4 regions of the Candidatus Rhodoblastus alkanivorans genome follow, and region 3 is predicted to be linked to each of the others. Evidence: predicted binding sites of a transcription regulator. Region 3 holds the regulator's gene; each other region holds the start of a gene.
What was found. Region 3 encodes LexA, which represses DNA repair genes until DNA is damaged. Its sites were predicted from a motif close to TGTTCNNNNTGTGTTCNG; they were not measured.

Region 1 (7,416 bases), 240 kb from region 3:
GCTTTCCGTCAGAGATCGAACAGTTCGGCGGCGGCGAAGGCGGCGCGCTCCTGCAGGAAGGCGAAACGCGCCTCCGGCCTGGTTCCCATCAGGCGCTCGACCGAATCCGCCGTCTCCTCGCGATCCTCCTCGACGATTCCCACGCGGAGCAGGGTGCGCGAGCTGGGCGCCATGGTGGTTTCCTTGAGCTGGGCCGGCATCATTTCTCCCAAGCCCTTGAATCGACTGATCTCGACCTTGCCGCGCCCGGAAAATTCCTTGCCCAGCAGCTCGTCGCGATGAAAATCGTCGCGCGCATAGGCGACCTTCGCGCCCTGGCTGAGTTTGTAGAGCGGCGGCACGGCGAGATAAAGATGGCCCTGGTCGATCAGCTTGGGCATCTGCCGGTAGAAGAAGGTGATGAGCAGCGATGCGATATGGGCGCCGTCCACGTCGGCGTCGGTCATGATGACGACTTTGTCGTAGCGCAGGTCTTCGGCGCGATAATGCGAGCCCGTGCCGACGCCGAGCGCCTGAATCAGATCGCCGAGCTGCTGGTTCGCGGCCATTTTCTCGCGCGACGAACTGGCGACATTGAGGATCTTTCCGCGCAGGGGCAGCACCGCCTGATTGGCGCGGTCGCGCGCCTGCTTCGCGGAGCCACCCGCCGAATCGCCCTCAACGATAAATAATTCAGAACCTTGCGCCGAATTATACGTGCAATCCGCGAGCTTTCCGGGCAGGCGTAGCTTGCGCGTCGCGCTCTTGCGGGCGACATCCTTTTCGGCGCGGCGGCGCAGGCGCTCCTCGGCGCGCTCTATGGCCCATTCAACCAGAGCCTTGGCCTGGGCGGGCGACCCCGCAAGCCAATGATCGAAGGCGTCGCGCATCACGCTTTCGACGATGCGCGACGCCTCGACGCTCATCAGCCGGCTCTTGTTCTGCCCCTGGAATTCAGGCTCGCGGATGAAGACCGAAATCATCGCGGCGCAGCCGGCCATCAGGTCCTCGGCTGTGACCGCCGAAGCGCGCTTGCCCTGGCCGATGCGCTCGGCATGGTCCTTGAGCCCGCGCAGCAGCGCCAGACGCAGGCCGGATTCATGGGTTCCCCCGTCCGGAGTCGGAATGGTGTTGCAATAGGAATGGACGGCGCCGTCTTCGTGGGCGAGCCAGGCGACCGCCCATTCGAGCGAGCCGTGGCGCTCCGGCTTTTCCACACGGCCGGTGAAGAACTGCTCGGCGACGAGCGTCTTGCCCTCGATGTCGGCGGCGAGATAGTCCTTGAGCCCGCCGGGAAAATGGAACACGGCCTCGGCTGGCGTCTTGCCACCGGCATCAAGCAGGGATTCCGCGCATTTCCATCGGATTTCGACGCCGCCGAACAGATAGGCCTTGGCGCGGGCCATTTTGAAAATGCGCGCCGGAGAGAAGGTCGTCTTATCGCGGAAGATTTGCGGATCGGCCTTGAACCGGACCTTGGTGCCGCGCCGGTTCGGCGCGCGGCCGATCGTTTCGAGCCCAGTGATCGGCAGCCCGCGCGAAAAAACCTGACGGTAAAGCGTCTGGCCGCGCGCCACTTCGACTTCGAGCCTTTCGGCCAAGGCATTGACCACCGACACGCCGACGCCATGCAGGCCGCCAGACGTCTGATAGGCGCCGGAATCGAATTTGCCGCCGGCGTGGAGCGTCGTCATGATGACCTCCAGCGCAGATTTGGCTGGGAATTTGGGATGCGGGTCAATCGGAATCCCGCGCCCGTTGTCGGAAACCGACAGGTAGCCGTCCTCGTCCATCGCCACCTCGATCCGGGTGGCGTGACCGGCGACCGCCTCGTCCATGGAATTGTCGAGCACTTCGGCGAAGAGATGATGGAGCGCGGTTTCATCCGTGCCGCCGATATACATCCCCGGGCGGCGGCGCACCGGCTCCAGACCTTCGAGAACTTCGATCGACGCCGCCGTATAGCCCGCTTCCCCCGGCGTCGATCCCAGGGACACGCCAATCTGAGGCTTTTTGGTCGTGGCGGCTTTCCCGCCCGGCGTCGATTTGCTGTCCGGCGCCGATTCGGGCGCGCCAAAAAGATCGTGTTTGGCCATGAACCTGCTGAAGATTGTCGGAATGGACGAATCGCCGTCCGCTGCGGTCGCCCGTGTGACTACCATGAAAGTACCCCGGAAGGGAACAGAACGAAAACAATTTTTCTTATTTCACCGAAATTGGAAGCCAAAGCATGGCCGCGATGGAGAAAGCCTGCTAACGATTTCAATGTGCGATCCCGCATGGGAGGTACGATGGCGGTGCGTTTGCTGCTCGTGGACGACGATCCGATGCTCGGCCTTCTCGTCGCTGATTGGCTGAGCGAAAGCGGCTGCGAGGTCGTCGGCCCGGCGCGGACGGTCAAGGCGGCGCTGGATCTGGTCGAAAAGGAACGCGATGCGCTCGACGCCGCCTTGCTCGATGTCGCCCTCGATCGGGGCAATTCCTATCCCGTCGCCGACGCCTTGGCGCTCTATGGCGTCCCTTTCGCCTTCGTCACCGGCCATGGGCTCGGCGGCCTCGCGCCGGCCTACCGCGAGGCGCCGATTCTGACCAAGCCGTTCCAGTTCGACGATTTGCAACGCATAATCGACCGCCTTGTCGCCGTGCGCGGTCGCAAATGATGATTAATGCGCCGCCGCGCGCGCCAGCAGGCGCGAGAGCTTGCGGCGCAATTGTTCGGCGCTCACCGGTTTGTGAAGCAGTTCGAAGCCGCTCGCCGCGATCTCCGCAATATGTTCGGTCGCGGTGTCGCCGGTGAGGATCAGGGTCGGGTAGTCCCGTCCCGATCGGCGCGCGATCTCCTTGGCCGCGTCGACGCCGCTCAGGCCCGCGCCGAGCCTGTAATCACTGACCACGGCGTCGAAGCGCCAGCGCCGCGCCAAGGCCAGATCGAGCGCCTCCTCGCCGCTCGCCGCCGAGAGGGTCTTGCAGCCCCATTTGCGCGCAATGCTTTCCAGGCCGCGGCGCAGGATCAGATTGTCCTCGATGATGAGGATGCGACCGCGCGGGTCGGCAAGATGCGCCGACTGCGCTTCGGTCGCCTGGGCCGCCTCGGCGGCGGGCAGGGCGAGCGAGAAGCGTGAGCCGCGCCCGACCCGGGAGCTGACCTCGATCTGGGCTTCGAGCAGATTGGCGAGGCGGGCGACGATGGCCAGGCCCAGGCCGAGGCCCTTGCCGAGATCGCGGCCCGGATTGTTGAGCTGGATGAATTCCTCGAAAATTTCCTTCTGTTTTTCCTCCGGCACGCCGACGCCGGTGTCCACCACGTCGATCCGCACCTTCGTGCCGCGGCGCCGCAGGCCGATCAGCACGCCGCCGCTCGGGGTGTAGCGGATGGCGTTTTCGATCAGGTTGCGCAGGGCGCGCTCGAGCAGGGACGGATCGGCGAGGGCATAGAGCGAGCGCTTGACCACGCGCAGCTCCAGGCCCTTGTCCGCGGCCTTGGTTTCATATTCGGACGACAGGCGGTCCAGCAAAGCGGTGAGATCGACCGAATCGATGGCGGGCTCCACCACGCCGGCGTCGAGGCGCGAGATGTCGAGAATCGCCGTCAGCAGGCCATTGAGCCCGCCAAGCGCCTGTTTCATCATCCGCGCCGTCTCCACCGCCTTGGGAATGGTCGCGACCTGGCGTTCGATCAGGGCGAGGAGCAGCACGAGCGATTGCACCGGCTGGCGCAGATCGTGGCTGGCGGAGGCGAGAAACTTGGACTTGGCCTTGTTGGCGCGCTCGGCTTCGTTGGTCGCCGCGCGCAGGGCTTCCTCCATCTCCTTCTGCTCGGTGATTTCGGTGCCGGTGCCGAACCATTGCAGCACGCGGCCCTCGGCGTCCCGATGCGGCATGACGCGGGTGAGGAAGGGCCGGAACACGCCGTCGGCGCCGCGCAGGGGAATGGTCATGTCCAGCGGCTGTCCGGTCGCGACGCAATCCGCCCAGCGTTCGAAAATCGCGGGCAGGCTCTCGGGATCGATATAGGTTTTCCAGCCCATGTCGGCAGGCTGGTCGAGCGGCGCGCCGGTATAGTCGTACCAGCGTTCGTTGAACCAGGTGATTTCGCCCTCGGGCGAGGCGATCCAGGCGAGCTGGGGAATGGCGTTGGCGAGCGAGCGGAAGTTTTTTTCGCTCTCGCGCACGGCGTTTTCGGCCGCGCGCAACCGGGTGATGTCGAGATCGGTGACGAAGACCCGCTCCGGCCTGTCGTTCTCGCCGTTTTCGGCGTTCCAGACGCTTTCGATCCAGCGCTCCTGACCGTCGTCGCCGATCACCCTATATTCGATGCGGCCGTTGGCGGCGCCGCCTAGGCACTGCTGGATGGCCAGGTTGAGCCGGTGGCGATCCTCCGAAGGGACATGCTCGAGCAGCCGGCTGACGCCGTCCTCGATCGGGCCGCCCTCCGGCGGAGTCGTTGGGCAATAGCCGACGACATGAGCGAAATTGTCGGCGACATGGATGCGGCCGTCGGTCAGTTCGAATTCGGCATAGGTCAGGCGGCCGGCGTCAGCCGCGTGGCGCAGGCGCCTCTGGCTTTGCCGCAAGGCCGCGTCGCTCTCCAACAGCGCGATTTCGGCGCGCTTACGCTCGGTAATATCGGTGCTGATCGCCACATATTGCATGGGGCGGCGCTTTTCGTCGAGAAAGGGCACGATCGTCGTGTCCACCCAGAAATGCGAGCCGTCCCGGGCCGCGTTGCAGATTTCGCCGCGCCAGACGTCGCCTCTTGCGATCACGCTCCACATCTGGCGGAAGAAATCCTTGGAATGAACGCCCGAATTGACGATCCGGTGGTCGTGGCCAAGCAGTTCCTCGCGCGAATAATGGGAAATGGCGCAGAATTTGTCGTTGGCGTAGGTGATCGCGCCGCGGCGGTCGGTCACCTCGACGATGGCGTGTTCATCGAGCGCGGAAATGCGCGCCTGAAGCTCCAGCCGCGCCTGGGCCGCGTGGAGCTCGCCGAAGAACCGGTGCAGCGCTTCCGCCGCGAAGGCGACGACGAGGCTCGATAGAACGAAAACGAAGAGGGCCGGGCCGTCGAAGGGCGCGTCCAGCGCATTGGCCATGGCTTCCGCGCCGGCGGCGCCAAGGACAAGCGTGACGAGCCCGGCGCGGAAGCCGCCGGCCAACGCGGCGCCGATCGTCGCCGGATAAAGGGCGAGAAAGGGCGAAGTGGCCGCCTGCGCCGCGATCAGCCCCGCCTGGGCCGCAAGACCCGCGGCGGCGCCGAGCAGCCCGACCCCCGACGGAAAAGCGAGCGGCGAACGCCGGCGAAGCGCGACGATCCGGGCGAGTAGAGACCGCGTCGCGGACATCCAATCCGCGGCGGCCGGTTCAGAATCGTCACGGTCGTCGGCGGCGAATTCCGATTGCGCCTCATGCCGCACGTTGCAACCCCCGAAGTGCCTTAAATCGCCGCGCTACCGGAAGGGAGACGTCATGTCGCGATTGGCGCGGCCCATCGTCCTGGAAAATCCATTTCTACACTAAACGCGCCCAAAGCCCAATCGGTCGCTCCACGGGCAAGAAAATGCGATAAACTTTTGCCAGAGAGCCAATATTTTCCTTATGGCCTGCGCCGCATTGCCTGCTGGAGCCGAATTTTTTCGTGGCAAACGGCGGGATGGCGCCAGGCTCGCCGTCGGACCCGTTCGGCCGTTCCGGCGCGTTCCCGCCAGCGGTAGCCGGGCCGGGCGACGCGGACGCGCGCGCCTGAAAAGGGGGTGCGACAAAATTGACAGGAAATTCCTTTGCCTAATCCTATGCTTGCGCGCTAAAAGTTCGAGAGGAAGCCAGCCAGATTTCGTAAAGCGATCGCCGCTTTTCGGACAAAAATTTCGCTAAAACCCAGCGTCGCTGAAATCCGGAATCGTAAGTGCGAAGTCGTTGGCGCGCCGACGAATTCCCGATGAGCGCTCATGGCGGCGCGCAACGGTCGGATCGCCGAGGCGGAGCCGATAATGCGCGCGCAGATAGGGACAATCTTATGAATAAGACCGAGTTTCGCGCCACGATTTCGCTTGCAGCCGTCTTCGCCGCGCGGCTGCTTGGCCTGTTCATGATCTATCCGATCTTCATGCATTACGCTCGCGGCCTGTCAGGCGCGAACGCGCGGACGATCGGCCTGGCGCTTGGGGCTTATGGGCTGACGCAGGGCCTTCTCCAGATTCCGCTTGGGCTGCTCTCCGACCACATCGGCCGCAAGAAAGTGATCGTCGGCGGTCTGGTGGTGTTCGGCCTGGGCAGCGTCGTGGCGGCTCTTTCCACCTCCATCGGCGGCGTTTTGCTCGGCCGCATCCTGCAGGGAGCCGGCGCCGTCGGCTCCTCGATCCTTGCCATGGTGGCGGATCTCACCCGCGAAGAGACGCGCACCCGCGCGATGGCCGTGGTCGGAATCACCATTGGTTTTTCCTTCGCGATCGCCGTTCTCGTTGGTCCGCCGCTCGCCGCGGTCGCCGGTCTGTCCGGCATGTTCTGGCTCACCGCCGTCTTCGCCCTCGTCGGCATCGCGATCATGCTTCTGCTGGCGCCGACGCCCGATCACGCCGTTCCGCGCGGCGTCAATTGGCCGACGTTCCAGCAGGTGCTGCATGACGGCGAGTTGCTGCGGCTCGATTTCGCCGTCTTCACGCTCCACGCCATTCTGACGGCGAGCTTCCTGGTCATCCCATCGGTTTTGGATCACGCGCTGCGCCTGAACGTCGGAAGCGAGTGGAAATTTTATTTGCCGGTCATGATCGTCGCCATGGCGCTGATGGTTCCGGCAATCATCGTCGCGGAGACCCGCGGTCGGATGAAAGAGGTTTTCGTCGCCGCGGTCGCGGCGATCACGGCGAGTCTGGTGGCGCTCGCCGCGGCCCCGTCGAGCGGCGCCGCGGCTGTGATCGCTCTGACCGTGTTTTTCACCGCCTTCAACGCCATGGAGGCCATGTTGCCGTCGCTGGTGACGAAATTCGCGCCCGCCTCCGCCAAGGGCGCCGCCACCGGCGTCTATTCCAGCGCGCAGTTCATCGGAATTTTCGTCGGCGGCGCCGCCGGCGGCTGGATGCTCGCGACGACGGGCGCTTTCGGCGTGTTCGCCATGACCATCGCGCTGGCGCTGATCTGGCTGGCGGTTGCTGCCGGCATGCGCGGCCCCGCGCCGCGCCAGAAGAGCCGGACGGGCGCCGTCCAGGCGGGGGTCGAAAAGGCCTGACGCCCGGCAAAAGCACGAAGGAATTTTTGCCGCTGGCGTCGCCGCACGGCTCTCCCATATCTTGTTCGCGCGAAATTCCGCGCGGCCAAGGGTGATGGCTGGCTGATGAAACGGCAATTTTTTGGCGCGGTTCTCGCCGTTTGCGGCGTGGCCGCGCTCGCAGCGCCCGCCGCCGAGGCGAAGGGCTGCATTCGCGGCGCGATCGCGGGCGG
Region 2 (7,416 bases), 1.3 Mb from region 3:
TCTGGCTCGAAAAGGCCGCCGCGCAGGATCACGCCGGCGCCTGGTTCAATCTCGGGGTCATGGCGCTCGAAGGCAATGGCGTCGCCTCCGATTTCCCGAAAGCCGCGGCGGACTTCCGCCACTCGGCCGAACTCGGCTTTCCCGACGCCGCTTACGCGCTCGCTTTGCTTTATCGCGAGGGCAAGGGCGTCGAGAAGGATCGGACCCGGGCGACGGAATGGCTCAAGCGCGGGGCGGAAGAAGGTTTCCTCGCGGCGGAAGTCGAATATGGCATCGCTCTTTTCAATGGCGACGGCGTTCCGGCCGACGAGGCGAGCGGAGCGAATTGGCTGTTGCGCGCCGCCAACCGCAACAACGCCATCGCGCAAAACCGTGTCGCGCGCATGTATTTCGCCGGTCGCGGCCTGAAACAGAATCGCATCGAGGGCGCGAAATGGGCGATTCTTTCCGCCGCGGCGGGCTTGCGCGATTCCTGGCTCGACGCCCAGACCAACAAGCTGACGCCGGACGAGCGCAAGAAAGTGGAGCAGGAGATCAGGTCCTATCTGGGCAAATGATCCCTGCCGCGTTCAGCGCCACATGCCGCGCATGCGCGCGCCGAGATCGACGCGAAGCTGGGGCCGGGGGCCGGAAGCAGCGCCCTCCGCGGCGATCCGGGGCCAGGCGACTTTTTTGAACAAAGGCGTGAGTTCGTCGGGCAGAAAACGGCTGCGCGCGGCATAGACGTGGCGGTCGCCGCGCGCATGCTGGCCATGGGTGAAGAAGCGCTGCGGGATCATCAGATGGAGACGGTCGCGGGCGCGGGTCATCGCGACATAAAGCAGGCGGCGCTCTTCCTCGATTTCGGCGCTGGTTCCGGTCGCGAGGTCGGAGGGGATGCAGCCGTCGACCACATTGAGCAAGAATACCGATTTCCATTCCTGCCCCTTGGCGGAATGGATGGTCGAAAGGATCAGAAAGTCCTCGTCGACCAGCGGAGGGCCGGCCTCGCCGCTGGTCGCCTGGGGCGGGTCGAGCGTCAATTCGGTCAGGAAACGCTCGCGCGAGGGATAGGTCGCGGCGATCTGTTCGAGCTGGACGAGGTCGATCTGGCGGGTGGCGAAATCCTCGTGCAGACGTTCGAGATGCGGCTCATACCAGGCGCGGGCGCGGGCGATTTCCGCTGGCCAGCCGGATTGGCGCCGGCCGATATCCGTCATCGCGGCGACGAAATCCGGCCAGTGATCGCCCGATTTGGCCGGCGCCGGCAAAGCGGCCAGCGCCGCGAGCGGCTCGCTTTCCCCGCCGATTTCGTCGAGCGCGCGCCGGGCGGTCGAGGGGCCGACGCCCGGAAGAAGCTGGAGCAGGCGGAAACCGGCGACCCGGTCGCGCGGATTCTGGGCAAAGCGCAAAAGAGCCAGCAAATCCTTGACATGGGCGCTATCGAGAAATTTCAGGCCGCCAAATTTGACGAAAGGAATGTTGCGCCGGGTCAATTCGACTTCGAGCGGGCCGCTGTGGTGGGCGGCGCGGAACAGAACCGCCTGGCTTTTGAGCTTTTCGCCGGCCTCGCGCGCCTCCAGCACCTGTTCGACGATATAAGACGCCTGGCTTGCTTCGTCAGCGACCACGACCTGGGCGGGAAGCTCGGCCGAGAGGCGGTCGGTCCATAGGTTCTTGGTGAAGCGCTCTTTGGCGTAAGCGATCACGCCATTGGCGGCGGCGAGAATCGACCGGGTCGAGCGGTAATTGCGCTCCAGGGTGACGATTTCGGCCGGCGGCGAGAATTTCGAAGGAAAATCGAGAATGTTGCGCACTTCCGCCGCGCGGAAGGAATAGATCGACTGGGCGTCGTCGCCGACGACCGTCAGGCCGCGCCCGTCGGGCTTGAGGCCGAGCAATATCGCGGCCTGGAGGCGGTTGGTGTCCTGATATTCGTCGACCAGCACATGGTCGAAACGCGCGCCCAATTCGCTTCCGAGCGTCGGTTCCGCGGCCATCTGCGCCCAATAAAGCAGCAGATCGTCGTAATCGAGCACGTTTTGCGCCTGTTTGGCCTCCACATAAGACGCGAACAGCGCGCGCAGTTCATCGCTCCAGCCCGCGCACCAGGGGAAATGCCTCGCCAACACCTCGTCGAGCGGCGCTTGCGCATTGACGGCGCGGGAATAGATGGCGAGGCAGGTCGCCTTGGTCGGGAAGCGCTTCTCGGTTTTGGACAAGCCGAGGTCGTGGCGCGCGAGATTGATGAGGTCGGCGCTGTCCTCACGGTCGTGGATGGTGAAATCCGGGTCGAGGCCGATCAGCGGCGCATATTCGCGCAATAGCCGGGCGCCGATGGAATGGAAGGTGCCGGCCCAGTGGAGGGCGTCGGTCAAGGCTCCGGCCTTGCCGCCCAGCGCCTCGGCGCAGATGCGGCGGACGCGACCGCACATTTCGGTCGCCGCGCGGCGTGAAAAAGTCATCAGCAGAATGCGGCGCGGATCGGCGCCCGAGGCGATCAGAAAGGCGACGCGATGGGCGAGCGTATTGGTCTTGCCGGAGCCCGCGCCGGCGATGATCAGCAATGGCCTGTCCGCCGCGCCTTCGGCGGCCTGGCGCTGCGCTTCGTTGAGTTTGCCGAGAAAAGCGGCGGCGCTCACTTTCTTCTCCGATCCCGCGAATCGCATCGCGCTTGCCTGAACATATTACGAACGCAAAGGCGCAGGAAGCGTCCGGCTCGCGCCGGTGGCGGATTGAGCCCGGGGGGCGTCAATCGCGGCAGGTTTTTTGCTTATCATGCATGGGCGCCTGAGCGGCGTGCGAAAGGGCACGCGGAATTGATCGCGAAAGCGCCGCGAAACCATGCGATTGTAAGTCGCTCGCGGTTCGATCGGGTCGCGAACGGTTGCGGAGGCGGCGATCACCATGATAAGCGAGCAAATCTCCATTCTGGTTCTGGGGCTGGGACCCCTGGCTTCCGCGGCGGCGCGGCTGCTGTTCCTCGCCGGCAATGCGGTGGCCATGCATCAGTCCGGCGACCCGAAGGTCCTGCGCCGGAAAATGTCCTTCGCTGACGCGTGGTCGGATGGCGACGCCGTTCTCGACGGCGTCGAGGCGCGCGTAACCGGACGCGCCGACGAATTCCTGGCGGGAATGCGCCAGCAGAATTTCATCCCCGTCCTGACCCATCGGGTCGCCAGCACGGTCGAGCGCTGGCCCTGGGACATTGTCTTGGATGCGGCAGGCGAAAGCGGCGGCGCGCAGGATGGGAAATTCAACGCGCCCCTGCGCATGGGTCTCGGATCGGGACCGGTCGCGGGAGAGGATTGCGATCTTGTCATAGCGACCGAAGGGCTCGATCCGGGCGCCGTGATCCGCAAGGGAAGCGCGCCCGCCGACGCCTCCCGGGCGGAGATCGGCTTCCATTCCGCGGGCCTGTCCCTCGCGCCGCACGACGGACGCTTCCGCGCCGCGCGCGACATCGGGGCGAGGATCGGCAAAGGCGATCTTCTCGGCCATGTCGGGGCGACGCCCATCGTCGCGCCGCGCGCCGGGCGGTTGATCGGCCTGCGCCGGCCGGGCGCCGTCGTCGCGCGGGAGGAAAAGCTGGCCGAGGTCGCGCTCGATCCACGGACGCCCTTTTCGGACGTCGGCGCGAACGAACAGGCCGTCGCCCGCGCGGTCCTGCTGGCGGCGCAGATGGAAGTGAACGGTTGGGAGCCGGTCAAGCTCAAGGGCCTGGTCTGAGCCGGCAAGAGCGGAAATCCGAGGGTTGAAGCGCTCGAATGCGCTCCTTATCGTTGCATCGGCTCATGAGAGCCGAGGCGCAGGGGCATGGCGGTTTCGTTCCGGGGACGAATGGCGGGAGGCGGTCTTTGGCTCAGCGCGCTGATCGCCACGACTGGCGTGGCCGCCGCCGCCGAGAGGATTGAGACGGTCAAATTCAAGCCGGGCTCCATATCGGCGACGGTCTCCGGCAAGATCAAGGGCTATGACGGCGTCAAATATCTGTTCGAGGCCCGGGCCGGGCAGGCCATTTCGATCCTGTTCGCGCCGAAAAACACGGCCTGTTATTTCAATGTCTTCGCCCCGGGCGCGGCAATGGCCGTTCATACCGGGTCGATCAATGGCAATGAATTCGCCGCCAATCTCACGGCGAACGGGGAATATCGCGCCCAGGTCTTTCTGATGCGCAGCGCGGCCCGGCGCCATGAGACCTGCAGATATTCCATGACGATCGAGATTTCCGGCGCCGGCTCCGCCGCAAAGCCGCCCGCGCCGGTGAAGGGCGCGGAAGAACTGCCCATGCTGCGCGCCTGCGTCGCCAGCGCCGCCAAGCTCTATGGGGTCACGCAGGACAAGCTGCGCTTCAAGGAGGAGGCCGCCGCCGCGCCGTCCACGAACGGTTTCGAGATGAATGGCGAAGCGGACAAGGGCGCGGAAGGCCGGAAGCAGTTCAAATGCCTGTTCGGCGAGGACCGCGTGCTGAAACAGGTCATGCCGTTGAATTCGGACGGCGCGTGAGGCGCATTTGGCGGCTCATTTCGCGCCGGTGAACAGCGGGACGAAATAGTCGGTCGCGCCGATCAGCACGAATTGCACCCCAATGCAGATCAGCAGAAAGCCGAAGATGCGCGTCAGCGCGTCTATGCCCGTGGGACCGAGGAAGCGAACGAGATAGATCGAACCGCGCAGCACCAGCCAGGCGATGAAGGCGGTGACGGCGATCCCGATCATCACCACGATATTGCCAAGGACGATCCTGTCGTTGGGGATTTGCGCCGAAGTCGCCAGAACCACGGAAATGGCGCCGGGGCCGCTCAGCGACGGCATGGCGAGGGGCGAAAAGGCGATGTCCTTTTGCGCGGCGACCTTTTCGTCGCCGGTTTCCGCCTTGGGGAAGACCATGCGGAAGCCGAGCGTCGAGACCAGGAGGCCGCCGGCGATCCTGATGCCCTCGAGCGAAATGCCGAAGAAACTGATGATGAACCGGCCCGCCACGAGAAAAGTCGCAAGGATGCAGAAGGCATAGACGCAGCCGAGCAGGGTCTGCCGGTTGCGCTCCTCCGCTGTCATCCCCGCCGTGAGCGCGATCAGCAGCGGCGCCGTGCTGAACGGGTTCATGATCGGCAGGAGGCCGGCGATCACCAGGAGGACGACTTCGATCAGGCGGAATGCGGTCATTTCTATCCGGATGGCGTCGGTTGGGGGCCTAATGCCCGCTGATCTGGAGCTTGCCCCGGAACACGGCGTGAATGACCACGGAATAGATCAGCACGACCGGCAAGGCGACCACGCCCGCGCCCCAGAACAGGAAGGAGAGCGACTTGTCCGGCGCCGCCGCGCTCGCCACCGTGACGCTATAGGGAATCATATAGGGCCAGAAGGCCGCCGCGAGAAAGCCGAAGGCGGCGAGGAAGAACAGAATCGTGAAGGCGAAGGGCTGGGCGTCGCGGCGTCTGGCGATCCCGCGCAGCACGCCGCCCAAGGCGATGAGGCCAACCACGAAGAAACCCGCCGCCCAGGGCCGCTCGACCAGCCGCGTCATGACGCCATGCGCCTGAATGGCGGTGAGGAGCGAGGCGAGAAGGAGGGAGACCGCCATGCCGATGGCCAGGAAGGGAGCGCGCTGATAGGCCCAGTCGCGCAGGCGTGTCGGCGATTTCAGGATCAGCCAGCCGGCGCCGAGGAGGCCATAGCCGAACATCAGGCCGATTCCGGTGAGAACGGGGAGGGGGCGCAGCCAATCGAACGGGCCGCCGGCAAACTGACCGTTCCTGACGTCGACGCCGAGGATCATCGCGCCGACCGCCGCGCCCTGGACGAAGGCGACAACGCCCGAGCCGAGCCAGAAGCCTGTGCTCCAGATGCTCGACGGTCCGCCGCGGCCACGGAATTCGAAGGCGACGCCACGGAAGATCAGGCCGATGAGCAGGAGCAGGACCGGCAGATAGAAGGCCGGCAGGAAAATCGCGTAGACGGCGGGAAAGGCGGCGAACAGCGAGGCCCCGACGACCACCAGCCAGGTTTCGTTGCCGTCCCAGAAAGGAGATATCGCGCCCATCATTTCGTCGCGCAGGTCGCGGTCGCGGGTTGTGCCGAACAACATGCCGACGCCGAGGTCGAAGCCGTCGAGCACGACATAAACGAAAATGGAAAAGGCGATGACGCCCGCCCAGAACAGAGCAAGAAGGGACGGCGCGGCCTGGGTCATTTCGGCGGGATTCATCACGGCCTCTCCGCGTAAAAATCATAGCCGGCGGCGGCTCGGGTCTTCTGGGTCAGCCCGTCGCGCATCAGGCGATGGAAATAGACCGCGCCGAAGCCGTAGATCAGGGCATAGACCAGGATATAGGCGATCAGCGAAGCGGCGGCCACGGGCGTCGTGAGCGAGGGGGTGACGGCATCCTTGGTGCGCAGCAGGCCGTAGACGACCCAGGGCTGGCGTCCGACCTCGGCGGTGAACCAGCCGCAGAGCACGGCGATAAAGCCGGTGGGGAAGGAAAACAGGGTCAGCCAGAGGAACCAGCGCGCGTGTTCGAGCCAGCCGAGCGTCCGCAGGACGAGGCCCAGCCAGGATATGGCCAGAATCGCGAGGCCCATGCCGAACATGATGCGGAAAGCCCAGAAGGGCACGACCACCGGGGGGCGGTCCTGCGCCGGAAAGGAATCGACGCCGACCTCTTTCGAATCCCAGGTTCCGGAGGCGATGAAGCTGCCGAGATCAGGGACGGAGATGGCGTAAAGATTTTTTCCCGCCCGCTCGTCCGGCCAGGCGACCAGCACTTCGGAGGCGGGCTGTTCGTCATGCCAGCGCGCCTCGATCGCCGCGAATTTAGCCGGTTGATATTTGTGGACGAGATCGCCGGCGACATGGCCGAGCAGGATTTGCGCGGGGATCAGCACGGCGGCGAGGCCGAGGCCCCAGTCCAGCATGACGTGGGATTCCTCCCAGGCCTCGTTCCGCAGGCGATGCCAGGCGCCGGTCGCGGCGACGCACATGCTGGTGGTGAGGAAGGCGCCGAGCAGCATATGCGGCCAGCGGATGAGCTGGACCGGACCGAGCAGAATGGCCTTCCAGTCGTCGGGAATGATCTTGCCATCCACGATCTTGTGGCCGAGCGGAACCTGCATCCAGCTGTTGTTGGCGAGGATCCAGTAGGACGAGGCCATGGTGCCGAGCGCGACCATGCAGCAGGAGAAAAAATAGAACCAGCGCGGCGTCCGGTCGCGGCCAAGCAGCATGATTCCGAAGAAAGACGCCTCCAGCAGAAAGGCGGTGAAGGCCTCGTAGCCGAGCAGCGGCCCCTGGATCGAGCCGGTGCGCTCGGCCAGTACGCTCCAGTTCGTGCCGAACTGGAAAGCCATGACGATTCCGCTGACCACGCCCATGGCGAAGGAAAGCGCGAAGACCTTGAGCCAGAAATCGAACACCCGCCGATAGACCGGACGGCC
Region 3 (7,416 bases):
CGCCGTTATTCGGGAAAGCTCGCCGAACCATGCGCTGAGCAGCGCGGTCGGACGGGCGGACCCGTTGTAGCCGTCGAGGGCGCGGATAAAGTTGTTATTCGTCTCGATAATTGCGCTATTCGTCGCAATGCATTGGCGCCAGAAATCGCGCAATTCGGATTTGGAGGGGAAGTTGAGATTGATGGTTTTCATAGTCTTTCCTGGTTAAAATGCCAATTACGCGGCGGGGGACAAAAGCTTGAGGGCTTGGGAGCCGCCTTTGGTGTTGACGGCCGTTTGGCGAAGATCGTTCAGTCTAATCGGCCCGCTTGCGACGAACGTCCTGGCGTCCTCAAGAAGTTGGACGAGTTCGCGGATTGACGTGTTTTGCCCATAGGAAACGGCCGCCGCGCGCGCGTCGGCACCGTAAACGTCGAAATCGAGCGCAATCGCGACGAGGTCTTCGTCCAATGGCGCTTTCAAAACCAGCCGCTTGGAGCAGCGGCTGACGATTTGTTCATAGGCGCCGCGATCGACCTTCGTTCTCTTGAGAAGGTCTGGGTTCCCGCAGACGACAACGGGAAAGCCGAAACGCGACGGCAAATCGACCAGCTCTTTGAGGACGTTCAAATCAAGTTGCTGCGCCTCGTCTATGAGCAGATATTCGCCCTGTTTCCAGGATCCGGACGTGTCAAAGCGGTCCTCCAGGGCGCGCCAAATCGAGTCCGTGCTCTCGCGCCCTCCCCTCGCCACGCCCATGGCGTCGCCCAGAAGCCTAAATGCCGCCTTGCCCGTTCCCTGCGTCGCCGAAATACGCAAGTAGATCGCTTTTCGATCGTTCGCATAAAGGCGTTCCAGCGCGACCGTTTTTCCGATCCCCGGCGGTCCAATGATCGCGGCAGCGCGCAGGGTCGCACGCGAGTACGTAACGGTCTCGTCGATGCCGCGAGAAATCGACGTTTCGACAAAGCGAAAAGCCATCAGCGAGCGTCCCTCTTATTCGCAAGAAGACGTTGCATGAACGCCTGGTGATCTTCGGCGGAGCGTTTCAGTTCGGCCTGCTCGCGCGCGCGTCGTTCCTTTGGCGTTTCAGTCAAGCCGGAAGCGATGGCCCGCGCCTCGGCGGACGGGCCAATGTGCGCGCCGATCGGCGCATGCGGTTCACGCGGAAGAACTGACGCGAGTTGGATAATCTCCGCTTCCGCATCGATCGTTGGAATAGACCGACATAGCGCCTTGGCCGCCTTCACGCGACGCGCGCCGCGCGAGGCGGCCTCGCGCGCGCCGGATGGATCAAGGGGATGAAATTCCGCGTCGCGCTGCGCCAACCCCAGGAGGCGCCCTTTGTCGTCACGGATCGGAAGACGATCCCATGCTTGATATTTTGGCACCAGAACAATGACATAATCGCCCAAATAGCTTTGCAGCTCGTCGCAGGTCCATGATGCGCCGGAGAATTGAATTCTTCCCCCGCTGACGCTGCGTCGCTCTTCGGTCGAAAAGGCCGTGATGAAGGCTAATGGGTCGATTTCCGTTTTGGACCAGCCGGCCGCAATCGCTTTTTTGTACGCCTCAAAAGGCGGCAGACCCTTGAGTTTCCGACCCTTTTGGGGCCGATTATGATAAATTATGAGTTGTGCCTCGATCATCCTGACGAATTGGCCGAAATCTCCGCCGTATGGTGTCGGGGCCTTCCCGACATTCGAGGTTTTCGACTTCATCCGGTCGCCGCCGACCCAGCCGGGGATTTGCGCCAGATAATGCCGTTCAAACCGGCCGAAAAAGCCCTCGATTTCCTTGGCGCGGGCGTTATACGGCTTGGCGTTCACGACATTGCTTTCGCGGCCGAAAACGACCCTGTGGCCGAGAAGCTTCATTGCGTCGTCGACGAATTCGGCCCAATTATATTCGGACCCGTTGTCGAGGTAGAGCGTTCCCGGCATCCCCCAGGCCGTGGCCATGCGCAGAAAGCTCTCGATGACGTGGGCGTTGGTTACGCCTTTGCCTTCCTCCAGGATGACGACATCGAGCCACGCCCTTTGGGTCCCCGCGTCGAACCATGCGATAAATTTCGCGTGACGTTGGAAACCCTCAATTTTGGGCAAGAGCACGTCGGCGCTATGCACGTCGCCGTAGATCACGTCGCACGGCGCCAAGCCGCTCACGCCGCGAAGAATGCCCGGCAAATCGTCTTGGAACGCCTTGCGATCGCGGAGGAAGACGCCGGCTTTGCGCGCGATCCGTTCCGCCTTGATGAAATTGTCGGGCAACGCGCAAATGTCGGCCGATGCTTGAAAGCCGGCGGCGCGGCTAAGCTCTATGAGTTTCCGCTCAGCCATCAGGCGGATGTGGCCGAAGGAAGCCAGGTTCTTGTGCTCTCCCCGGATGTAAAGCCGCAATTCAGAGGCGATGCGTTTCTTGACTTCATCGTCAAAAGGAACGGAGCTGTCCCATTTTTGGGTTAGGATGACACGCTTTTGGCCTGCGTCCGAACGCTTTCGCCGCGCCAAACCGGCTTCAGCTTGGTCTTCATGGCGTTTGACCCAACGCATGATCGTGGCGACGGAAACATATTCCATCCGGCCGGTGCGCGGGTTAAGGAGTCGTCGTTGCGCCTCTTCGCGTGCCGCTTTCGCCCTCCCTTCCGACCCCTTAGGATGGGTAACAACCCGCATGACCAGGTCGTAGCGAATGTCGCGCTCTATTCGCGTAATGTCGCCGGGCGCTGGAGCTGCAACCGCGGTTGAAACACGCTTTAAACGCTCTTGAATGTAGGCGGGCAGGCTATCGACTTTGACTTCGTATTGACGCCCGCCGCGGCCGCCGCGCCCGGCGACTTCCCGGACAACCAAGCGCGCGCCGTTCCAAGTCGCCGACGGGTTCTTGCTGGCCCGCATGATGGCGCGTTCAATCGCCCGGCTCGATATGGCTGCTGCGTCGGCGATGACGGCGATGGGAAGGAAGTCCCTCACGCTACTTTCTCGGGGAACAGTTCTGCAAGGAGACGCTGACGAAGTTCGTCCGCACGTCGGCTGTGGCGTGCTCCTTTCAACGCCTTTTCCGCGGTTTGCCTGTTAACGCCGGCTGCATTACACCAAGCATTGAGGCTGGAATTTCGCGCGACTAATGCCGCGCGGACGGTCTGATACAGATCGTCTGACCCGGCAATTGTAATTACGAGAGGGAGGGTGCGAACGATTTTGGGCATTGCGCCGCCTAATGTCTTATTTCGGTGCATTTTGTTCAGAATAACGCACATTTCGGTATATGGCAAGCGACTACGACGATGCCAGACTGGCGGAGGCGCTACGCGCCGTGATAAAGAAAAAGCGAGTCTCAATGAAACTAATTTCGGAGAAATTAGGGATTTCGTATCGCACTGTTCAGAATTACATAAATGGTGAAAACCGTATTCCTGCCGATTTTTTCTTGCGTCTGGCACATTTGTTGCGCATAGACGCGGACTATTTTATATATGGCGACTTTCGACCGCACCATTCCGATCTTTATGACGCTGTTTGCGGATCGCTTATTGAGCTTGGCCTTATGCCATCTTTGGGGCCTGAGACGCCTCAGCACGAGCGCGAAAAGGCATTAACACTGGCGGCCCGAATGACAGCCGATTTGGAGGCCCGATATGATCGCTTTCGGGCAGAAGGCGCGTTCGGTCCCTTCGTCTCGCACCTTTCGTTTGGGCGCCGCGAAACCAAGACCGGTTGATGTTCGGCAAAATGTTCGCCAATCGTGGGATTTGGCGTAGCATGTTCGCCAATCCTTTTTGAAAATGTATAGAAAAATCAACAGCATCGCACATACGGAAAATCAGCCGAGTGTTCGCCAATCCGGTTTGGCGAACACTACACACCTACAAGGTTGTTATTAAAGAGATTTTCGAGTCCCGGCGTGCAATTACCGAATTCCGGGATTTGCAATTAATTTTACGCGCTCCAGCAGCAACCATCTCACATCTTTTCGATTGCAGAACCAAGCGCGAACATCTATCTTCCGTTCATGATTTGTATTGGCGTGATTCTGAAGCGCCAAAGCAACGCCGGATGCGGCAAGATTAGACAGGGCGCGGCCATGCTGACCAGGAAACAAAGCGAATTGCTTCGTTATATTCATGAGCGCCTGAAAGAGACCGGCGTGCCTCCATCCTTCGACGAAATGAAGGACGCGCTCGACCTGCGCTCGAAGTCCGGCATTCATCGCCTCATCATGGCGCTGGAGGAGCGCGGCTTCATCCGGCGCCTGCCAAATCGCGCCCGGGCGCTGGAAGTTTTGCGGCTGCCCGAGTCGTCAACCCCGGCGGCGCCGCGCGGCGGACGTTTCGCGCCAAGCGTCATCGAAGGCAATCTCGGCAAGACCCGGCCAGTCGTCGCGGGCGACCCCTCCGATTCGAGCCAGAACGTCGCCATCCCCGTCATGGGCCGCATCGCGGCCGGCACGCCGATATCGGCGCTGCAAACACGGTCCCACAGCATCGCCCTCCCCCCGGACCTGTTGTCCAACGGCGAACATTACGCGCTCGAAGTCCGGGGCGATTCGATGATCGAGGCCGGCATTCTCGACGGCGACACGGTGGTCATCAAGAAGCAGGAATCCGCCGAGTCGGGTGAAATCGTGGTCGCCTTGATCGACGACGAGGAGGCGACCTTGAAGCGCTTGCGCAAGCGCGGCGCCTCGATCGCGCTGGAAGCCGCCAATCCGGCCTATGAAACGCGGATCTTTGGGCCGGACCGGGTCCGCATCCAGGGCAAGCTGGTGAGCCTCGTGCGCAAATATTGAGCGGAGTTTTCGCGGACGACGGGAAAAGCGACGAAGAAACTCATGCATTATTTCAATATGTTAGATGGTTAATTGTTTCCCGTCGCGCCTTTAGCTCACGGTCGCAGTGACAGCCGGAAGGGTCGCTGCGCTGAATTTCTGGCGTTATTCCATGGACAAATTTTGAGCTCAGTTCTCTGGCGGGCCGGGGAATTGACGCTTAACCTCTGTGAAGGCGTTTTGTCCCTGGCAAAGGAGTATGCGCATGACCCGCGATCAACTCACCGAACGCATTCTCGACATCAAGCGCGAAAAACGCCTGACATGGCAGCAGATCGTCGAAGCGACCGGCGAAATGGCGGATGTGCTGATCGTCGGCGCGCTGCTCGGCCAGATGCGCCTTCCCGAGGCGCTCGCGGCCAAGTCTGCCGCTTTTCTCGGCCTGACCAAGTCGGAAGAGCGGATGCTGACCGAGGTTCCGATGCGCGGCCAGAATTCGCCGATGCCGCCGACCGACCCCCTGCTCTATCGCTTTTACGAACTGCTCATGGTCAATGGACCGGCGATGAAGGAACTGATCCAGGAGGAATTCGGCGACGGCATCATGTCGGCGATCGATTTCGACATGGCGATCGAGCGCCAGCCCGACCCCAAGGGCGACCGGGTCAAGATTTCCATGTCCGGCAAATTCCTGCCCTACAAATATTACGGCGCCGGCCCCGGCGTGCCGCCGAATGGCGCCAAGAACGGATAATCAATCCCGCTATTCCCGCGAATCGTCCTTCGTCGCGGGCGACTCCGGCGCGGCGGCGGGACGCAATGGCGCAAGCGCCCGGCGGCGCGGCGCGCGTGACCAGGGGCGATCCTCGCCTGGCGCGCGGGTTGTGCGCCATTCCATGCCTTTCGGGCCGAAAGCCAGTGTCACCGCCCCGGTTTCCCGGAGCTTGCGGCGGTCGAGCAGAATTTTTGGCGTGCAATAGCTCGGCGCATAGAGCGGCGAAATGACGACCTGCGCCCGGGCGCAATCCTCATGGAAGGCTTCGCCGTCGAGCACCAGGGCCGCCGCTTCGCCATTGCGCATTACGCCGACGCAACCGAGCGTGTCGCAACGGCCGGCGGCTTCGGCTTCGGACGCCGGGCGCAGGTCGGCGTCGGCGCGCAGCCATTGTTCGGCGGCAAAGGAATCGCGCCTTTTGCCGAGAAGCGCGAGGCGCCCTCCGGCGTCGCGCAAAGCCGCATATTCCCCGGTCGGCGCCACGGCGAGATCGAAGCGCTGTCCGCTCGCCGCCCCCAACAGGCCCAGGCCGACCAGCGGCAGCGCCGTAAGCTTCATCAGCCGCGTCCGCCACAAGACGGCGGAGAGAACCGCGAGCGTCAGGCAGGCGATCGACCAGGGCGCGAAAGCCGGCAGGGCGATAGTCGCGCCCGGCGCCGACCCGATCCAACGCGCGATCGTCATGATCATGCCGACGCCCGCGCCGAGATAGGACCAAACCAAACCGTCCGCGCCGAAAGGCGCGAGCAACGCGCCGAGCAACGCCGCCGGCACCGCGAAAAGCTCGATCATCGCGAGCGTCAGCGGATTGCCGATGAGCACATAGGGATTCAATTCATGAAAGTCATAGGCCATGAAAGAGGCCGTCGCGGAGGTCGCGCAGAAGGTGGCGGCCAGTGCGCCGAACACGCGCAGGCGGCTGATTTCCCCCATATGGTCGGCGAGCCCCCGCGCTTCGCGCTCGGCCTCGGTCCCGACCGCCTTGGGCGCGGGATTTGGCCTCCCGCTCGCCGCGCCGCGCGATTCGTAAACCGCAATCAGCGCGGCGACGGCCGCGAAGGATAGCTGGAAACTCGCGCCAAGCAGCGCCTCCGGCTCCCAAGCGATCACCGCCAGCGCCGCGAAAGCGAGATTGCGCATGGAAAGCGCCGGCCGTTCGGCGATGACCGCGCCGAGCAGAATCAGGGTCATGAACAAAGCGCGTTCCGAGCCGACGCGCGAGCCGGTGAACAGGCCATAGGCCAGCGCCCCGAGCATGGCGAGCGCGGCCGACCATTTCTTGATCGGATAGTTCAGCGCGAGAGCGGGGAAGAGCGCCAGAAAACCGCGAAAGCCGACGAAGAAGATGCCCGCGACCAGGGTCATCTGGACGCCGGAAATGGTGATGATATGAAAAATCCCCGCCTTGGCGATGGTTTCCCGCGCCGCTTCCGAAAGGAGGTCGCGCTTGCCGGTGACCATCGCGGCGGCGATCGCGCCATTGTCGCCGCCTATGCGATCATAGACCCTCAACGCCAGCGCGTTGCGCGCGCGGTCCACCGCCGCATAGAGGCGCGGCCGCCAGTCCGCCGTCCGGGGCGCGGGAAGAGCCTCCGCCTTGCCCAGCACATTGCCGACGGCGCCGATGCGCTGAAAATAAGCGTCGCGCGCAAAATCATAGCCGCCCGGCAGCGCCGCGCGCGCCGGCGGCAGCAGCCGCGCCTTGATGGTCAGGAAATCTCCCGCGGCGAAAGCAGGAACGCCGCGCATGGTCAAGCGCACGCGATAAGGCGTCTGCTCCGGCGCGAGACGCTCGGCCTCGGTGACGCGCAGCAGGAAACGCGCGCCCTGGGGCCGGAAATCGACCTCTTCGACGAAGCCGGCAAGCTCACCGATGTAAATGCGATCCAGCACTG
Region 4 (7,416 bases), 1.9 Mb from region 3:
ATAACGCGCTCGCGCCAGACGCAGCGGGCGGCGCCCCGATGCGTCGAATAGACGGTCATTTGGTAATCCTGCGGGTCGCCGCCATACCAGCTAAGGTAATGGTGCGGATCGAAATGGTCTTGTCCCCCGGACCAATAGGCGCCGGGATCCACCTGCCCCGGATCGCCCGACCAATAGGTTTGACCCTGGGCTGTCCGCACCGTTGCGGCGGCGGGGCTGGCGGCGAAGGCGGCAAAAGCGGCGAGCGCCAACGCTTTGGATAAAAAAGACAAATTTTGCATCTTTCGATCTCCTTGGCCGGGTCGGGCCCTGGACCCGACGAGGTATTAGGCTTCTGGCGGCGACGGTCCTTTGAGACCGGGGCGGAAGGAGCGTTGAACATTTTTAAAATGGGCGCGAACCAAGGCGGACCAACGGCGGCGGCGACTAAAATATTTTTTAATGGCGCAGGTTTGGGAGCGGCCCTGGCGCTTCGGGATCGGCGCAGGCGCAATGGAGCCGGGATCGCCGTACATGCGGCCCGATTCTTCCGCCGAGACGGCAGGATCGAGGGACGGTTCCGCTTGTTTCGTGCGCGATGACGCGCTTCATTGCGCCGCTTCGAAAAAGCCCTGGCCCTCGTCGCGGGAGAAATCGACGCGGTCGATGCGCTCGCCGGCGCGCGCGATCTTTTCCGATGAAACGAGAATCGCGGAAAGGTCGTCCTGCGACTGGCGGAAATGGCTTTCGAGTTTCAGCGCGCGCTGGCGCAGGCGGGCGACGTCTTCGACGAGGCGCCGCGTTTCGGCCTGGATGACATGGGCCTGGTCGCGAACCAGAGCGTCGCGGACCAGAGCCTGCAGGACCTGGATCGCCATGAGCAGCAGCGAGGGCGAGACGATCAGCACCCGGGCGCGATGGGCCTTCTGAATCACGTCGTCGAAATGTTCGTGCAAATCGGCGAAAAGCGATTCCGAGGGCACAAACAGGATCGCGACGTCCTGGGTCTCGCCGGGCAGGAGATAGCGCTCGGACACGTCCTTTATGTGTTTGGCGAGATCGCCGCGCACCCGCGCCTGCGCCGCCTTTTTGGCCGCCTCGTCGCCGGCCTCCTTCAGGGCGGTGAAAGCTTCGAGCGGGAATTTGGCGTCCACCGCCAGAATCTTGTCGTCGCCGGGCAGTTTCAGCGCGCAATCGGGCCGCGCGCCGGTTGAGAGCGTGTGTTGAAACGCATAGGCGCTTGCCGGCAGGGCGTCGCGGATGATCGCCTCCATCCGTCCCTGGCCGAAGGCGCCACGCGCCTGTTTGTTGCCGAGAATCTCCTTCAGGCCGACCACTTCCTCGGTCAGCCCGGCGAGCCGATTTTGCGCGGCGTCGATCAGGGCGAGGCGTTCATTGAGCGCGCTCAAATTGACCAGCGTCGCCCGGGTCGAAGTCTCCAGCCTTTCATTGACGCGATGGGCCGAAGTATCGAGCTTTTCAGCGACCGCGCGCGCGAAATCGGCCTGGCGGCCGCCGAGAATTTCGGCGAGCGTCTGCAGGCGGCCGGCCATTTCGGCGTGAGATCGCGCGAGCGCCTGCATCTGCGCGTCGCCCCGCGCGCGCCTGTCGCGCGCGAAAAGGCCGAGCGCGAACAGGGCCAGCAGCGCGACCGCGGCGACGAGTTCATAGGCCGTTGCCGGGAAATTGAAAATATCGAACAGAAGGTGATCCGTCATGGCGCGATCAAAGCAGGAATCAATGAACAAAAATCGAACATATTACAGCTTATGTGCACAGCCCATTTGACGCGTCCCGCCAGCCCACTTATCTCAGAAGGCAAATTCCGCTAGAGTTCGCTGTCATGGCTATCCGTTCTATCCTGTGTCTTCCGGACCCCCGCCTGCGCGCCGTCAGCCAGAATGTCGGCGTGGTGGACGATTCCGTGCGCGCCCTGATGGATGACATGCTGGCGACCATGTATGACGCGCCCGGCATTGGGCTTGCCGCGATCCAGATCGGCGTCGCCAAGCGCGTCATCGTGATCGATCTCGCCAAGAAGGACGAGGAACCGGCGCCTCTATTCGTCGCCGACCCCGAAATCCTCGAACGTTCCGACGATTCCTCGATCTACGAGGAAGGATGTCTCTCGGTGCCGGATTATTACGAGGAGGTGAGCCGCCCGGCGAAGGTGCGCGTGCGCTTTCTTGACCGCGACAACCAGCGCCGTGAGATCGAGGCCGAAGGTCTGCTCGCCACCTGTCTCCAGCACGAAATCGACCATCTCGACGGCAAATTGTTCATCGACCATCTGTCGCGGCTGAAGCGCGAGCGCGCGATCAAGAAATTCGCCAAAGCCGCCCGCCTCACCGAGCCGGCTGCCCCGCGCGCGCCGGAAATCCGCGAGAAACTGGGCTGATTCATGCGCGTCATTTTCATGGGCACGCCGGATTTCGCGCTGGCGCCGCTCGCCGAAATTTTTGGCCGCGGCCATGAGATCGCGGCGGTCTATACCCGCGCGCCGAAACCCGCCGGGCGGCGCGGACTGGAACTGACGCCGTCGCCGGTCCATGCGGCGGCGGAAAAATATGGCCTTAGGGTCCTGACACCGAGGAATTTTCGCGAGCCCGAGACGATCGAGGAATTCCGATCCTTCGACGTCGATGTCGCGGTGGTTGTCGCCTATGGGCTGATCCTGCCCCGGCCGGCGCTGGAGGCGCCGAAATTCGGCTGCCTCAACCTTCACGCTTCGCTTTTGCCGCGCTGGCGCGGCGCGGCGCCGATCCAGCGCGCGATCATGGCTGGCGATCGCGAGACCGGGGTCGAGGTGATGCAGATGGAGGAGGGGCTCGACACCGGCCCCATCGCCATGGCCGAGAAACTGACGATCACGCCTGAGATGACCGCGGGAGAGGCCCATGACCGGCTCTCCGCGCTCGGCGCCGATCTGATCGGCCGGGCGCTGGCGGCTTTGGAGCGCGGCGGGCTGCAATTCCAGCCCCAGAGCGAGGAAGGTGTGCTTTACGCGCGCAAGATCGACAAGGCCGAGGCGCGGGTCGATTTCAACCGGTCGGCGGGGGAATTGCACAATCTCATTCGCGGACTGTCGCCTTTCCCCGGCGCTTTTTTCGAGGCGGATTTCGGCAGGGGACCGGAACGGGTGAAAATTATGCGCGCCGCGCCGGCCGTGGGCGCGGGGAAGCCTGGCGAAGTGCTTGACGAAACGCCGCGCGTCGCCTGCGGCGACGGCGCGATCCGGCTGCTGGAAATCCAGCGCGCGGGGCGGAGCGTCGTTTCCGGGGAGGAGTTTTTCCGCGGGGCGCGGCTTACCGTCGGCGATGTTCTTGTCCAGGCGCAGCATGCCGCGCTATAAGCTCGTCATCGAATATGATGGGACCGGTTATGTCGGCTGGCAGCGGCAGGCCAACGGGCTTTCGGTCCAGGAAATCATCGAAAGCGCGCTCTCCCGGCTCGAACCGGCGCGGGGGGGCTTGCGCGGCGCCGGGCGCACGGACGCCGGGGTCCATGCCGCGGCGCAGGTCGGCCATGTCGATCTCGCGCGCGAATGGCGTCCCGACAAGTTGCGCGAAGCGTTGAACGCGCAGATGCGGCCGGAAAAGGTGGCGATTTTGCTGGTCGAAGCCGCGGCCGAAGATTTCGACGCGCGCTTTTCGGCCAAGGCGCGGCATTATCTCTTTCGCATCGTCAATCGCCGCGCGCCGCTGACTTTCGACGCCGGGCGCGCCTGGCTCGTCAAGCGCCCGCTCGACGCCGCCGCCATGCATGAGGCGGCGCAATGTCTCATCGGCCGCCATGATTTCTCGACTTTTCGCGATTCCGACTGCCAGGCCGAAAATCCGGTGCGCACCCTCGATAAGCTTGACGTGGTCCGCAAGGGCGATGAAATCCACATTCACGCCAGCGCCCGCGCCTTTCTGCATCGCCAGGTGCGCTCGATGGTCGGCTCTCTGGAGCATGTCGGCTCGGGCAAATGGCGCGCGGAGGATTTGAAAGCGGCGCTCGGCGCCTGCGACCGCGCCCGCTGCGGCCAGGTCGCGCCGGCGGCGGGGCTTTATTTGATCGGCGTGGATTATTGACGCACGGTCATCGAGTCCCTGATCAGGAGCGCGGTGAGAACGACATGGGCGGCGACCGCCGGCCAAAGCAGGACGCCGTGCAGGCCCGCGAAGAGACCAAGATAGGCTAGACCGAGTGCGACGGCGCCGCTGTAGATCAGCATGCCGAGCGACGGCGGGTCGGGCCAGCACGCGACGCTGAGGCCGATCAGGGCGATGCCCGCCACGCGCGCCATGGCCGCCGCGACGCCCGCCAACGACGTACCCAGCAGAAGTTCGCCGACCAGCGACGGGACCAGCAGCAAGGCCAGTCCCGTCAGCGCCTCGCCGACCGACGCGATGATCAGCGCTTTGTTCATGCCCCCTCGCATCGGTTCAACCTTAATCAGGCTTGCACTCGTTGAGCGGCGGGACCTTGCCGTTGAGCTTGGCGGCCAGCGCCGCCGCCCTGCCGATGGGTGCGCCGACATAGATGGTCGAGCCGGTCTTGCCGTTGGCGGTCGCGCTCTTGCAATATTTGAAGAACGATTTGTCGCAGGGGTAGGGCCCGAGGATTTGAAAACCTTGCGAGCGGCCTGATTTGGCCTGGGTGATGGGGCAGGAGCAGATGATCTGTCCCTTCGGGATCGACTTGTCGAAGCCCGGGAAACTCATTTCTTCCGTGCTCTTGAAGCAGATTCCGCCGTCGCACTGGGCATAGGCGCCGTCGGAACTGTTGCTCGGGCACGTATAGACGGCGCCCCCGCCTTGCGGCGACGCGATGGATTCCGGCAGGCTGTAGGTGCTGATCATGTAATTGGCTTTGACGCCGGCGGCGTTGGTGGCGCAGATGTCCTGGTCCTTGCCCATCGTGAACGGCAGGCTGATGCTGTCGTCATGTTTCACGTCGCATTGGCAATAGGCGACGCCGTCATAGACATTGCAGCGCGCCGCGGCGCAAAGCGCATAGGTCTGGTTCTTGCAGATCTTGAAGGACGAGCCGGCCATCGCTCCAAGCAGCGAATTGAGGCAGGTTTTGGAAAGCTGGCCCATCTTGTTCTGAACGCAGCTTTTGAGCCGCCCGACATCGGGCAACACGTCCGAGCAGAGTTTCCAGACATCGCCGGAACAGGCGCGGAAGATTCCGAAATCCTTTTCGATGCCCTCCTGCGCCTTTGAAGGCGCCGCGAGGCCAGCGATCAACAGAAGCGCGACGGCCAAAAACGCGCCGATCGGCCGCGCTGGTGCGGCCCATTTCCACAATGAGCGCATGTTCCCCTCTCCTTTGCCGCGCAACGCTGGCGTCTCGGCAAGAGCGGCCCTCGCGCGGCCCGCGATTGATATGCATGTCATCCGTAAAAGCCGGGGCGGTCCCGCGCCGCCCGGACAGCGAGCAAGTTATCCTGCCACGTTTCGGCCGTATTGACTTTGACGAGCCGAAATTTGACTGTTTGGGAAAGCTGCGGTCGGGGCGCCGTCTCGACCGGCGGATCGAGTGTTCTGGAAGGAAAGGCGGCGGCGATGGACCTCACCGCTCAGAGCAGGCGGCGCGAAGCGACCGCCAAGATCCGCAACATCGCCGCCATTCCCGTCGTGCTCCGCGAGCTTGGCGCCGATGTCGACGCCGTATTGCGGCGCGCGGGCCTCGATCCCCTTATTTTCTCGGACCCGGAAAACGTGATGCCCTATGCGGCGCTCGGGCGGCTGGTAGCCGAAAGCGTGGAGGCGACGGGCTGCGAAAGCTTCGGGCTGCGCGTCGGGGCCAGAACGAAAGCGAGCGCCATCGGCCTCACAGGGCTCGTTGCGTTGCATTCCTCGACCGTGCGCGAGGCTTTGCGCGTCATCAACGACACGCTCAGGACAAGCGAGACCGGGGGAGCGACCTTTCTCGATATCCACGAGAATCAGGCCTCGTTCGGCTATGCCGTCACGGCGCCGAACATCGAGGCGGTCGATCAGATCGAGGACGGCTCGGGAGCGATCGCTTGCAACATCATGCGCCAGCTCTGCGGTCCGCAATGGCGCCCCCAACGGGTCCGTCTCGGTCGTGCGCCGCCCCGCGACAAGGCGCCATTCCTGCGTTTTTTCGAAGCGCCGGTCGATTTTCTCGAGCCTTGCTCCTGCCTCGTCTTCGACGCGGCGATCCTTGGCCAGCCGGCGCGCGAGCGCAGGCCGGATTATGTGGACGTCCTCGCGCCGCTCCTCGAATAGGCGGTCGCCAGCGCCCCGGGCGATTTCCTTTCCGCCGTCAGGCTCGTCATTCGCAGCCAGATCGGGACGGGCGGGATGTCCCGCGACGATGTCTGCCGCGAGCTGGGCGTCAGCGCCCGGACTCTCGCCAATCGCCTGGAAAGCTACGGCGCAACCTATTCAAGCCTTGCCGACGAGGCGCGATTCGAGGCGGCGCGAAGCCTGTTGACCAAAGACGTCCCGATCGCGGCGGTCGCGGCGCAGCTCGGCTTCGCCGAGCAAAGCGCCTTCACCCGCGCCTTCAAGGCCTGGTCGGGACTGGCGCCGGCGCGATGGCGCGCGGCGCGGCGTGGCGAAAGGGGGAGCGCGCGATGAAGGTCGCTCTGGCCGCCGTGCTCGTCATCGCCTGTTTTTGCGGCCGCGCGCTTGCGGCGGACATCCTGACCGAGGCCGACGCCGGGGTCGTCCGCGCCGTCGCGGCAGGCGAGACGATCGCCCTGCGCCTGCCGGAAAATCCTTCGACCGGCTACGTCTGGGCGATCGAGGTCGATCCGCCGTCAGCCGCGGCCGTGGTCGCCGACTATTGGACCGCGCGGAGCGGGCTGATCGGCGCGCCGGGAACCCGCGAATTCACTCTTGCGGTCAAACGGGCGGGGCCGTTTTCGATCCGCGTCAAGAACCGGCGCCCCTGGGAGGGCGACGCCTCGGCGACGCAAAGATTGATTTTCCGTTTTGACGCGCGATGACGGCGCTCAATTCACTTTTTCGCCGGGATAGACGCCCCAGAGATTGGTCTGGATCATATAGCCGTCATAGCCGTCGATTTTCACGCGACACCATTTTCCGTCGCAGGACTTCACGCTGACGATGACGCCCGGCGCGAGCTTGACGACGATTCGCGCGTCATTGTTCGAATCGGCGCGCAAAGGGAGGGGCGGGACGTCCTTTTTCCAAGGGGCGACGAGCGCGGTGCGCTTGCCGGACAGAAGCGAATGGAAGACCCAGCCTTCGGCCCCTTCCGAATCGCGGATGCGCCGCCAGGTGTCGAATTCGGCGGTGATCTCGACCGGCAGTCCGGCGCGCTGGTAGATCCATTTGGTGGCGTGGTCCTTCGACGGTCCTTCGCGCAAATTCACATGATCCGACTTTAGACTGACATAACGCGGCAGCGGCAGGCCGGTCACAGGGCCGACGGCTTGCTGCGCGCGCGCCG

Region 1: the regulator LexA is predicted to act here: its motif matches at 2,157-2,174, upstream of parE (DNA topoisomerase IV subunit B).
Region 2: the regulator LexA is predicted to act here: its motif matches at 2,658-2,675, upstream of K2U94_RS04450 (ATP-dependent helicase).
Region 4: the regulator LexA is predicted to act here: its motif matches at 1,720-1,737, upstream of K2U94_RS19130 (DNA recombination protein RmuC).

The regions. Positions count from the first base shown of each region.
Region 1 covers NZ_JAIVFP010000001.1:2,480,506-2,487,921, forward strand. The annotation lists gene parE (DNA topoisomerase IV subunit B) at 9-2,075, opposite strand; gene K2U94_RS11535 (response regulator) at 2,271-2,639, shown strand; gene K2U94_RS11540 (PAS domain-containing protein) at 2,643-5,324, opposite strand; gene K2U94_RS11545 (MFS transporter) at 5,996-7,204, shown strand; gene K2U94_RS11550 (hypothetical protein) at 7,310-7,416, shown strand, end outside.
Region 2 covers NZ_JAIVFP010000001.1:945,374-952,789, forward strand. The annotation lists gene K2U94_RS04445 (tetratricopeptide repeat protein) at 1-557, shown strand, start outside; gene K2U94_RS04450 (ATP-dependent helicase) at 570-2,648, opposite strand; gene K2U94_RS04455 (hypothetical protein) at 2,887-3,708, shown strand; gene K2U94_RS04460 (hypothetical protein) at 3,796-4,485, shown strand; gene K2U94_RS04465 (MarC family NAAT transporter) at 4,501-5,145, opposite strand; gene K2U94_RS04470 (cytochrome d ubiquinol oxidase subunit II) at 5,174-6,190, opposite strand; gene K2U94_RS04475 (cytochrome ubiquinol oxidase subunit I) at 6,190-7,416, opposite strand, start outside.
Region 3 covers NZ_JAIVFP010000001.1:2,242,735-2,250,150, reverse strand. The annotation lists gene K2U94_RS10575 (hypothetical protein) at 1-192, opposite strand, end outside; gene K2U94_RS10570 (AAA family ATPase) at 217-960, opposite strand; gene K2U94_RS10565 (hypothetical protein) at 960-2,951, opposite strand; gene K2U94_RS10560 (helix-turn-helix domain-containing protein) at 3,247-3,699, shown strand; gene lexA (transcriptional repressor LexA) at 4,063-4,767, shown strand; gene cynS (cyanase) at 5,012-5,500, shown strand; gene K2U94_RS10545 (ComEC/Rec2 family competence protein) at 5,510-7,416, opposite strand, start outside.
Region 4 covers NZ_JAIVFP010000001.1:4,093,830-4,101,245, reverse strand. The annotation lists gene K2U94_RS19135 (hypothetical protein) at 1-281, opposite strand, end outside; gene K2U94_RS19130 (DNA recombination protein RmuC) at 588-1,697, opposite strand; gene def (peptide deformylase) at 1,823-2,377, shown strand; gene fmt (methionyl-tRNA formyltransferase) at 2,381-3,331, shown strand; gene truA (tRNA pseudouridine(38-40) synthase TruA) at 3,318-4,055, shown strand; gene K2U94_RS19110 (hypothetical protein) at 4,049-4,393, opposite strand; gene K2U94_RS19105 (hypothetical protein) at 4,416-5,285, opposite strand; gene K2U94_RS19100 (AraC family transcriptional regulator) at 5,535-6,224, shown strand; gene K2U94_RS19095 (helix-turn-helix domain-containing protein) at 6,300-6,578, shown strand; gene K2U94_RS19090 (protease inhibitor I42 family protein) at 6,575-6,949, shown strand; gene K2U94_RS19085 (SH3 domain-containing protein) at 6,956-7,416, opposite strand, start outside.